One region of the Tistlia sp. genome, then DNA from elsewhere that is predicted to be linked to it. Evidence: predicted binding sites of a transcription regulator. Region 1 holds the regulator's gene; the other holds the start of a gene.
What was found. The regulator LexA, encoded in region 1, represses DNA repair genes until DNA is damaged. The targets are predictions, from matches to a motif close to ATGTTCTANTTTGGTTC.
Positions count from the first base shown of each region.

Region 1 (3,396 bases):
CAGATCGTCAGCTCCAACGGCCTGTCGCTCTCGGCGGTGGTCAGCGCCTGCGGCGGCGAGCCGAGCCTGCTCGCCATCGCCCGCGACGACGCCGGCTCGCTGCAGGCCCTGGCCGCCGAGGCGCGCGGCGCCGACCTGCTGGTGACGACCGGGGGCGTCTCGGTCGGCGAGCACGACCTGGTCCGCCAGGCGCTCGGCGAGAGCGGCCTGGAGCTCGACTTCTGGCAGATCGCCATGCGGCCGGGCAAGCCGCTGCTGTTCGGCCGCATCGCCGGGACGCCGCTGCTCGGGCTGCCCGGCAACCCGGTCTCGACGGTGGTCTGCGCCGCGCTCTTCCTGCGCCCGATCCTGGAGCGACTGCAGGGCCTGGACCGGCCGCCCCACCGCCTGCTGCCGGCCCGGCTCGGCGCGCCGCTCGGCCAGAACGACCGGCGCCAGGACTACCTGCGCGCCCGCATCGAGCGCGCCGCCGACGGCACCCCGGTCGCCACCCCCTTCGGACGCCAGGATTCCTCGATGCTGGCGGTGCTGTCGCGCTCCGACGGCCTGATCGTGCGCGCGCCCCAGGCGCCGCCCGCCGCGGCCGGCGACCCGGTCCGCTACCTTCCGCTCGACGGCGACCTGCTGTCGCTCTAGGGGCGACGGGCCGGAGCCGGGCCGCGAGGCCGAATGTGTCGAGATTCGTTACGATCCGCGGCTTGACGACGCACTGGAACATTGATAGAACGTCGCAATGAGTTGTCGCTTCGTTCTAACGAGGCGCTGTCGTCATCCTAGCCGTTGGTCACGATCTCGCGTCGATGTCAGCGCGCACCCAGGGGACCTATTCATGCTGACGCGCAAACAGCACGAGCTGCTGACCTACCTGCAGAAGTACCTGGGCGACCACGGCGTCTCGCCCTCCTTCGACGAGATGCGCGACGCCCTCGGCCTGAAGTCCAAGTCCGGCATCCACCGCCTGATCACCGGCCTGGAGGAGCGCGGCTTCATCCGCCGCCTCGCCCACCGGGCGCGCGCCATCGAGGTGCTGCGCCTGCCCGAGGACGTCAGCGGCCGCGCCGGCTTCGCCCCGGCGGTGATCCAGGGCGGGCGCGCCGATCCGCGCCGCCAGATCGGCCGGCCCCTGCAGGCCGGCGAGCGCGGCGCGGGGGGGGCCGGCGCCGGGGAGCTCAACTCGCTGCCGCTCTACGGCCGCATCGCCGCCGGCACGCCGATCGAGGCGCTGCGCAACGAGAACAGCTTCGTCGAGGTGCCGCCGACTCTGCTCGGCCGCGGCAAGCACTACGCCCTGGAGGTCGAGGGCGACTCGATGGTCGAGGCCGGCATCCACGACGGCGACACCGTGATCATCGAGGAGACCGACTACGCCGAGAACGGCGCCATCGTCGTGGCGCTGGTCGACGGCGAGGAGGTCACCCTCAAGCGCCTGCGCCGCCGCCAGGGCGCGGTGGCCCTGGAGCCGGCCAACGTCAACTACGAGACCCGTCTGTTCCCGCCCGACCGCGTGACCATCCAGGGCCGCCTGATCGGCCTGATCCGCCGCTACTGACCGCGCCGCTACTGACCCGCCGCTACCGATCGGCCGCCCGGCCGCCGCTCCCACGCCCCTCGACCCGCTCGGGGCGAAGCGGCCGGCAGGGGCGACGTCCCGGACGGCGCCGCCTGACGAGGCGGTTGGCCACGGCGACGTCGCGGACGGCGCCACCGCAAGACCCCCGCCCCTGCATTCGCTTCACCCCGAGCCCGTCGAGGGGTGTGCCGCCACCGGCCAGGCCGCCTCACTCCTCGCCAGCCGCCTCCGCCGCCGCCTCCCGCTCCCAGGGCGGCAGCCGCGGGCGGCCGGCGCGGCGGACCCAGGGGCGCTTGCCGCGCCGCGCGCGGGTCGTCTCGACGGCGAGGCCGGCGGCGGACAGCCGGATCGCGTGGCCGCCCTCGCGGTAGAGCCGCCAGCGGTCGACGATCAGCTCCGGAGCCGGCGGGCCCTGGCCGCAGGCGCGCGGCACCGACAGCGTCGTGACCAGGATCCGGGCGGCGCGGCAGTCCTCCTCCAGCGCCAGCGGCCGCTCGGGCAGCGCGATCCGGCCCCAGGCGGTCCCGACCAGGCAGCCGTCGCCGTCGCAGCGCAGCCAGTCCCCGCCGGCCTCGCCGGGCGCCGGCCAGGCGAGCGGCGCGCTGCTTGCGCTTTGGCGCAGCCACTGCTCGGCGACGAAGCGCGCGCGGCGATTGCTCGAGAGCGCGAGCTCGCCGTCCGGCCCGCGCACCGCCACGAGCCGCCCGTCCTCGGCGACCAGCAGGTCCGGCGGCGCGACGCTCCAGGGCGAGAGCAGGCCGAGCAGCAGCAGCGGCATCCCCGCGAGGCGCAGCGCCGGCGGCCGCCACAGGCAGAGCCACAGCCCGCCGAGCGCGACGGCGGCGAGGCCCCAGCCCGGCATGGCCGGGACCAGGGCCACGGCGCCGGGCCAGCCGGCGACCCACTCCCCGGCCCACAGGATCCCGCCGACCCCGGCGCCGAGCAGCCACAGGAAGGGCGCGTCGAGGCCGAACGGCATGGCGAGCAGCGCCAGCAGGGCCGCCGGCATGACCAGGAAGGCGGCGAGCGGCACCGCAAGCAGGTTGGCGACCAGGCCGTAGAGCGCCAGCCGGTTGAAGTGGTAGGCGGCGAAGGGCGCGGTCGCGAGACCGGCGACCAGCGAGGTGAAGGCGAGCGCCGCGACGTAACCGAGCGGCCGGCGCCACAGGCTCTCGCCCCGCGGAGCGCCGCCCCGGCCGCCGCGCTCGCGGCGCAGGCGCCAGAGCTCCCAGGCCGAGACCAGGGCCACGACCGCCGCGAAGGACATCTGGAAGGAGGCGCCGACCAGGCTTTCTGGCGCCAGCAACAGCACCCCCAAGGCGGCCCAGGCGACCAGCCGCAGGGTCAGGGCGCTGCGGTCGAGCAGCACCGCGAGCATCACCAGCCCGACCATCACGAAGGCGCGCTGGGCGGTCACGCTGGCGCCGGCCAGCTGCAGGTAGGCGAAGGCGGCCGCCAGGGCGGCCAGCGCCGCCCACTTCTTGATCGGCCGGGTCAGGGCGAGCGCCGGATTGGCGGCCAGCAGCGCGCGCAGGGCGAAGAAGACGGTGCCTGCCGCAAGGCCGAGATGCAGGCCGGAGATCGCCAGCAGGTGCGCCAGGCCGCTGTCGCGCAGCGCCGCCAGGGTGTCCTCGGGGATCGCGCCGCGCTCGCCGACCATCAGCGCCGCGGCGACCGCGCCGCGGCGGTCGGGCAGCACCGTCAGAACCCGCTCGGCGATCGCCTGGCGCAGCCGCTCGCGCCAGCGCACCATGCGCTCGAGCGGGCCCGCGGCGGGCGGCCTCGCCAGCAGCTCGAGCTCGCCGAGCGCGAAGCCGACGGCGCCG
Region 1 is NZ_JBBDQW010000089.1:57,722-61,117, reverse strand. It holds gene glp (gephyrin-like molybdotransferase Glp) at 1-636, shown strand, start outside; gene lexA (transcriptional repressor LexA) at 830-1,549, shown strand; gene WD341_RS20495 (ComEC/Rec2 family competence protein) at 1,779-3,396, opposite strand, start outside.

Region 2 (3,396 bases), on a different contig from region 1:
TCGACCAGGGCCGCCAGGTCGTCTTCCGGATCCTTCGGGCGCGTCGCGGCCCGAGCCGAGGAGAGCGCAAGCTGCAGGGCGTCGAGCGGCTCGGTCTCGGGCGCCGAGACGACCAGGGCGTCGACGCCGAAGCCGGGGTCGAGCCGCTCGAGGCGCTGGGCGAAGAGCCGCTTCAGGCGGTCGGCCTCGCGGCTGGCCCGGCTCAGGCCGATGCCCTGGCGCTGGACGCTGCCGTCGACCCGGTGCAGCGCCAGCTCGACGCGCCGGGCGCCGAGCCCGGCCGCCTCGAGCCGCTCGCAGAGTCCGATCAGCAGCCCCTCCAGGCCGCGCGCCAGGTCCTCGGCGGCGGCGATCGGCTCGCCGAAGACCCGCCGCACGCGCTGCGCCGGCACCGGCCGGCGCGGCGAGACCGGCTCGTCGAGCTGCCCGAAGGCCTGGCGCAGGCGCCGCGCGACCGCCGGGCCGGCGCGCGCGGTCAGGGTCTCGGGCGGCAGGGCGGCGAGCTGGCCGATGCGCAGCAGGCCGAAGCGGGCGAGCAGCTCGACCTGGCCGTCGGGCAGGCGCAGGCCGGCGGCCGGCAGCCCGGCCAGAATCTCGGCCTGGCGGCCCGGTGCGACCAGCCGGAAGGGCGCGGCGGTGCCGGTGGCGTAGCGGGCCGCGGCCCAGGCGGCGCCCGGCGTGCCGGCCACGGCGAGGCGGCCGTGGTGGCCGCGCCGCCGGAAGCCGCCGCCGCCGATCCGCCCGAGCCGGGACAGCAGGTCGCCGGCCAGGGCGGCCTCGCCGCCGAACAGGTGGGCGCAGCCGGTGACCTCGAGCAGCAGGCCGGCGGCGCCCGCCGGCTCGGCGACGGGATCGAGCGCCACCCAGGGGCTGTAGCGCTCCAGCCAGTCGGCCAGCGCCTCCAGGGCGCGCCGCTCGGCCGGACGGTCGCGCTCCAGGACCCGCAGGCCGGGGGCCAGGGCGCGGGAGTCGGCCAGGGCCATGCCCGGCGCCAGGCCGGCCTCGACGGCCCGGCGGTCGAGCGCCGAGAGCAGCGGCCGGCCGGCCTCGGCCTCGACCAGGACCAGGGGCCGCTCAGCCGGCGCGCCGCTCGCAGCCGGCTCCAGCTTGCCCAGCTCGCCCCCGGTCAGTTCGCCCAGGGCCAGCTCGATCGCGAAGTCCGGCAGCCAGAGCGAGAGCACCCGCCGGGGCCCGGCCGGGCTGGTTTCGGGGGTCTGCCTCCTCTCGAGGGGGGGCGTCGTCCCAGGGGCTGTGCTCATCGTGCCACTCCAGCAGGAAGTCCTCGGGCCGGCCGCCGCGGCAGCGCTCCAGGGCGACGCGCCAGCGCGGCCGGCCGACCAGCTCGGCGGGCAGAGCGGGGTCCGAGGGCGCGGCGGCGATCCGCCAGCGGGTCAGGGCCGGGCTCGCCAGCCGCTCGCCGCGGCCGGCCAGGCGCGGGCGATGCAGCAGCAGGCAGGGTCGCCCCGCGCTCTCGGCGGCGAGCTGCAGGCGGCGGGCGGCCAGGGCGTCGAGGGCGTCGACCTCGCCGACCACGGCGGCCAGTTCGCCGCAGCGCAGCGCCTCCTCGAGCGCCCAGAGCGCGTCGAGGCGGTTGCGCACCCGGACCTGCAGCAGCCGCCCGGGCGCGATCCCGGCCGCCGCGGCGGCCGGCGCGTGAAGGTCGCCGGCCTGGGAGACCCAGAGCAGCCGGCCCGGGCGCGCATCCAGGATGCGCGCGGCGAGGGTGAGGCAGAAGCCGGCCGCTGGGCCGTCGTCCCACTCGGCGCGCTGCGGCAGAATCTCGTGCAGTCCGGCCAGCGCCAAGCCGCCGCCGGGGAGCGCCTCGTCGAGCGCGGCGATGCCGAGCGGCAGGCGGGGTGCGGGGTCGGTGCCCTGCCGCTCGAGGCTGCGGACCCGCGCGCGCAGGTCCAGGAGCTTGGGAGCCTTGAGGCTGGCGGTGGAAACCATGGTCTGCCGTCCTGCGCTGCCTGATGTTCCCTTTATGTTCTAATGCGCGGACGGCAGAACTTCAAGGCGGCAGAACTTCAAGGCGGCAGAACTCAAGGACGACAAAACTTCAATCCGGCAAGGGCGGGCTCTCCTCCCTCGCCAGCGACCCGGCCCGAGTCTCCTCCGGCGTCACTCGGTGCCGAGCAGCGCCTTGGCCTCGGCGAGCTGCGCCCGGCAGCCCTGCTCGTCGCCCGCCTGGGCCTTCTCCAGGGCGGCCTTGACCAGATCGCTGGCCTGGGTGCGCGTTGCCTCGTCGAGCTCGCGGACGACCTGGCGCTGGTGCGGCGAGACGGCCTCGGTGTTGCCGGTGCTGCCGGTCGTCTCGGCAACCTGCTCCTTGTCGCCGGACAGCACCTCTTCCTGGTGCTGGGTCGCGGGCAGGCCTGATTCCTCGGCCGCCTTGTCCCCCTCCTTGTCCCCCTCCAGGACCTGCTGCTGGTGCGGGCTGGCGGGCATGGCGGAGTCGTCCGCGGCAGCACCGGTCTCGTGGGCGACGATCGCCGAATCCAGCTTCTGGGCTTCCTGCGCGCAGTCGGCGAAGGCCGGGCCGGCCAGGAAGATCACGGCGGCGCCTGCCGCCAGGGCTCGGATGGTCATCTTCGGTTCCTCCGTTGCGCGCCGCGGCTTCGAGGCCGCGGCGTCTGCGGGAAGAACGATCCCTGCGGGGCGGGCGTTCCGGGCCAGGGTGGAGTCGGGGGCGGCCCCGGGGGGCCTCAGTGGTCCGAGCGGTGCAGCACCTGCTCGGCGACGCCGGTTTCGTAGGCCAGCGCCTCGGGCGTCAGCACGGCGCCCATGGGATGCAGCGAGCGGATCAGGCCCTTGCGCTCCAGGATCGCGAAAACGTTGGCGTTGGCCAGACCGCTGGCGTCGCGGCCGAGCACCACGGCATCGCCGATGTGGAAGTGGTTGCCGTGCGCCGGCGGGAAGTTCCCGACCATGACGCTGCCCGCCTCGTCGCCGGGCTGGGCGTGGTTCGGGCTGCGCGCCATCTGCTGCAGCAGCGCCAGGGTCTTGAGCTGCAGCGTGTTGAGCTTCAGCGGGTTCTTCTTCGGTGCCATGGCCCCGAGCCATAGCGCGGCCCGCGCGCCGCGCCAAGAGCCATTGCAGTGGCTGGCGAGGATGGAGGGGCCGCCCTGGATGACGGGAGAAGAGTGCCTCCTCTCGTCATCCCGGACGCCTAGGTGAGCCCGAGAGCCGGAGGCGATCGGGTGCGAGCCTCGCGATCCGGGATCCACCGTGCCCCGCCCCGTGGCATCATTCCGGACATGCGCCAGCCCTGCGTCTACATCCTCGCCAGCCGCCGCAACGGGACGCTCTACGTCGGTGTCACCAGTGACATCGCCGCGCGGGCCTGGCAGCACAGGAGCGGCGGCGTCGAGGGCTTCACAAGCCGCTACGGGGTCCATT
Region 2 is NZ_JBBDQW010000014.1:26,476-29,871, reverse strand. It holds gene WD341_RS04005 (DNA polymerase Y family protein) at 1-1,181, opposite strand, end outside; gene WD341_RS04000 (ImuA family protein) at 1,075-1,947, opposite strand; gene WD341_RS03995 (hypothetical protein) at 2,119-2,586, opposite strand; gene WD341_RS03990 (hypothetical protein) at 2,703-3,047, opposite strand; gene WD341_RS03985 (GIY-YIG nuclease family protein) at 3,255-3,396, shown strand, end outside.
Region 2: a site for LexA is predicted at 1,971-1,987, ahead of WD341_RS04000 (ImuA family protein). Genes of this name have one in related genera too.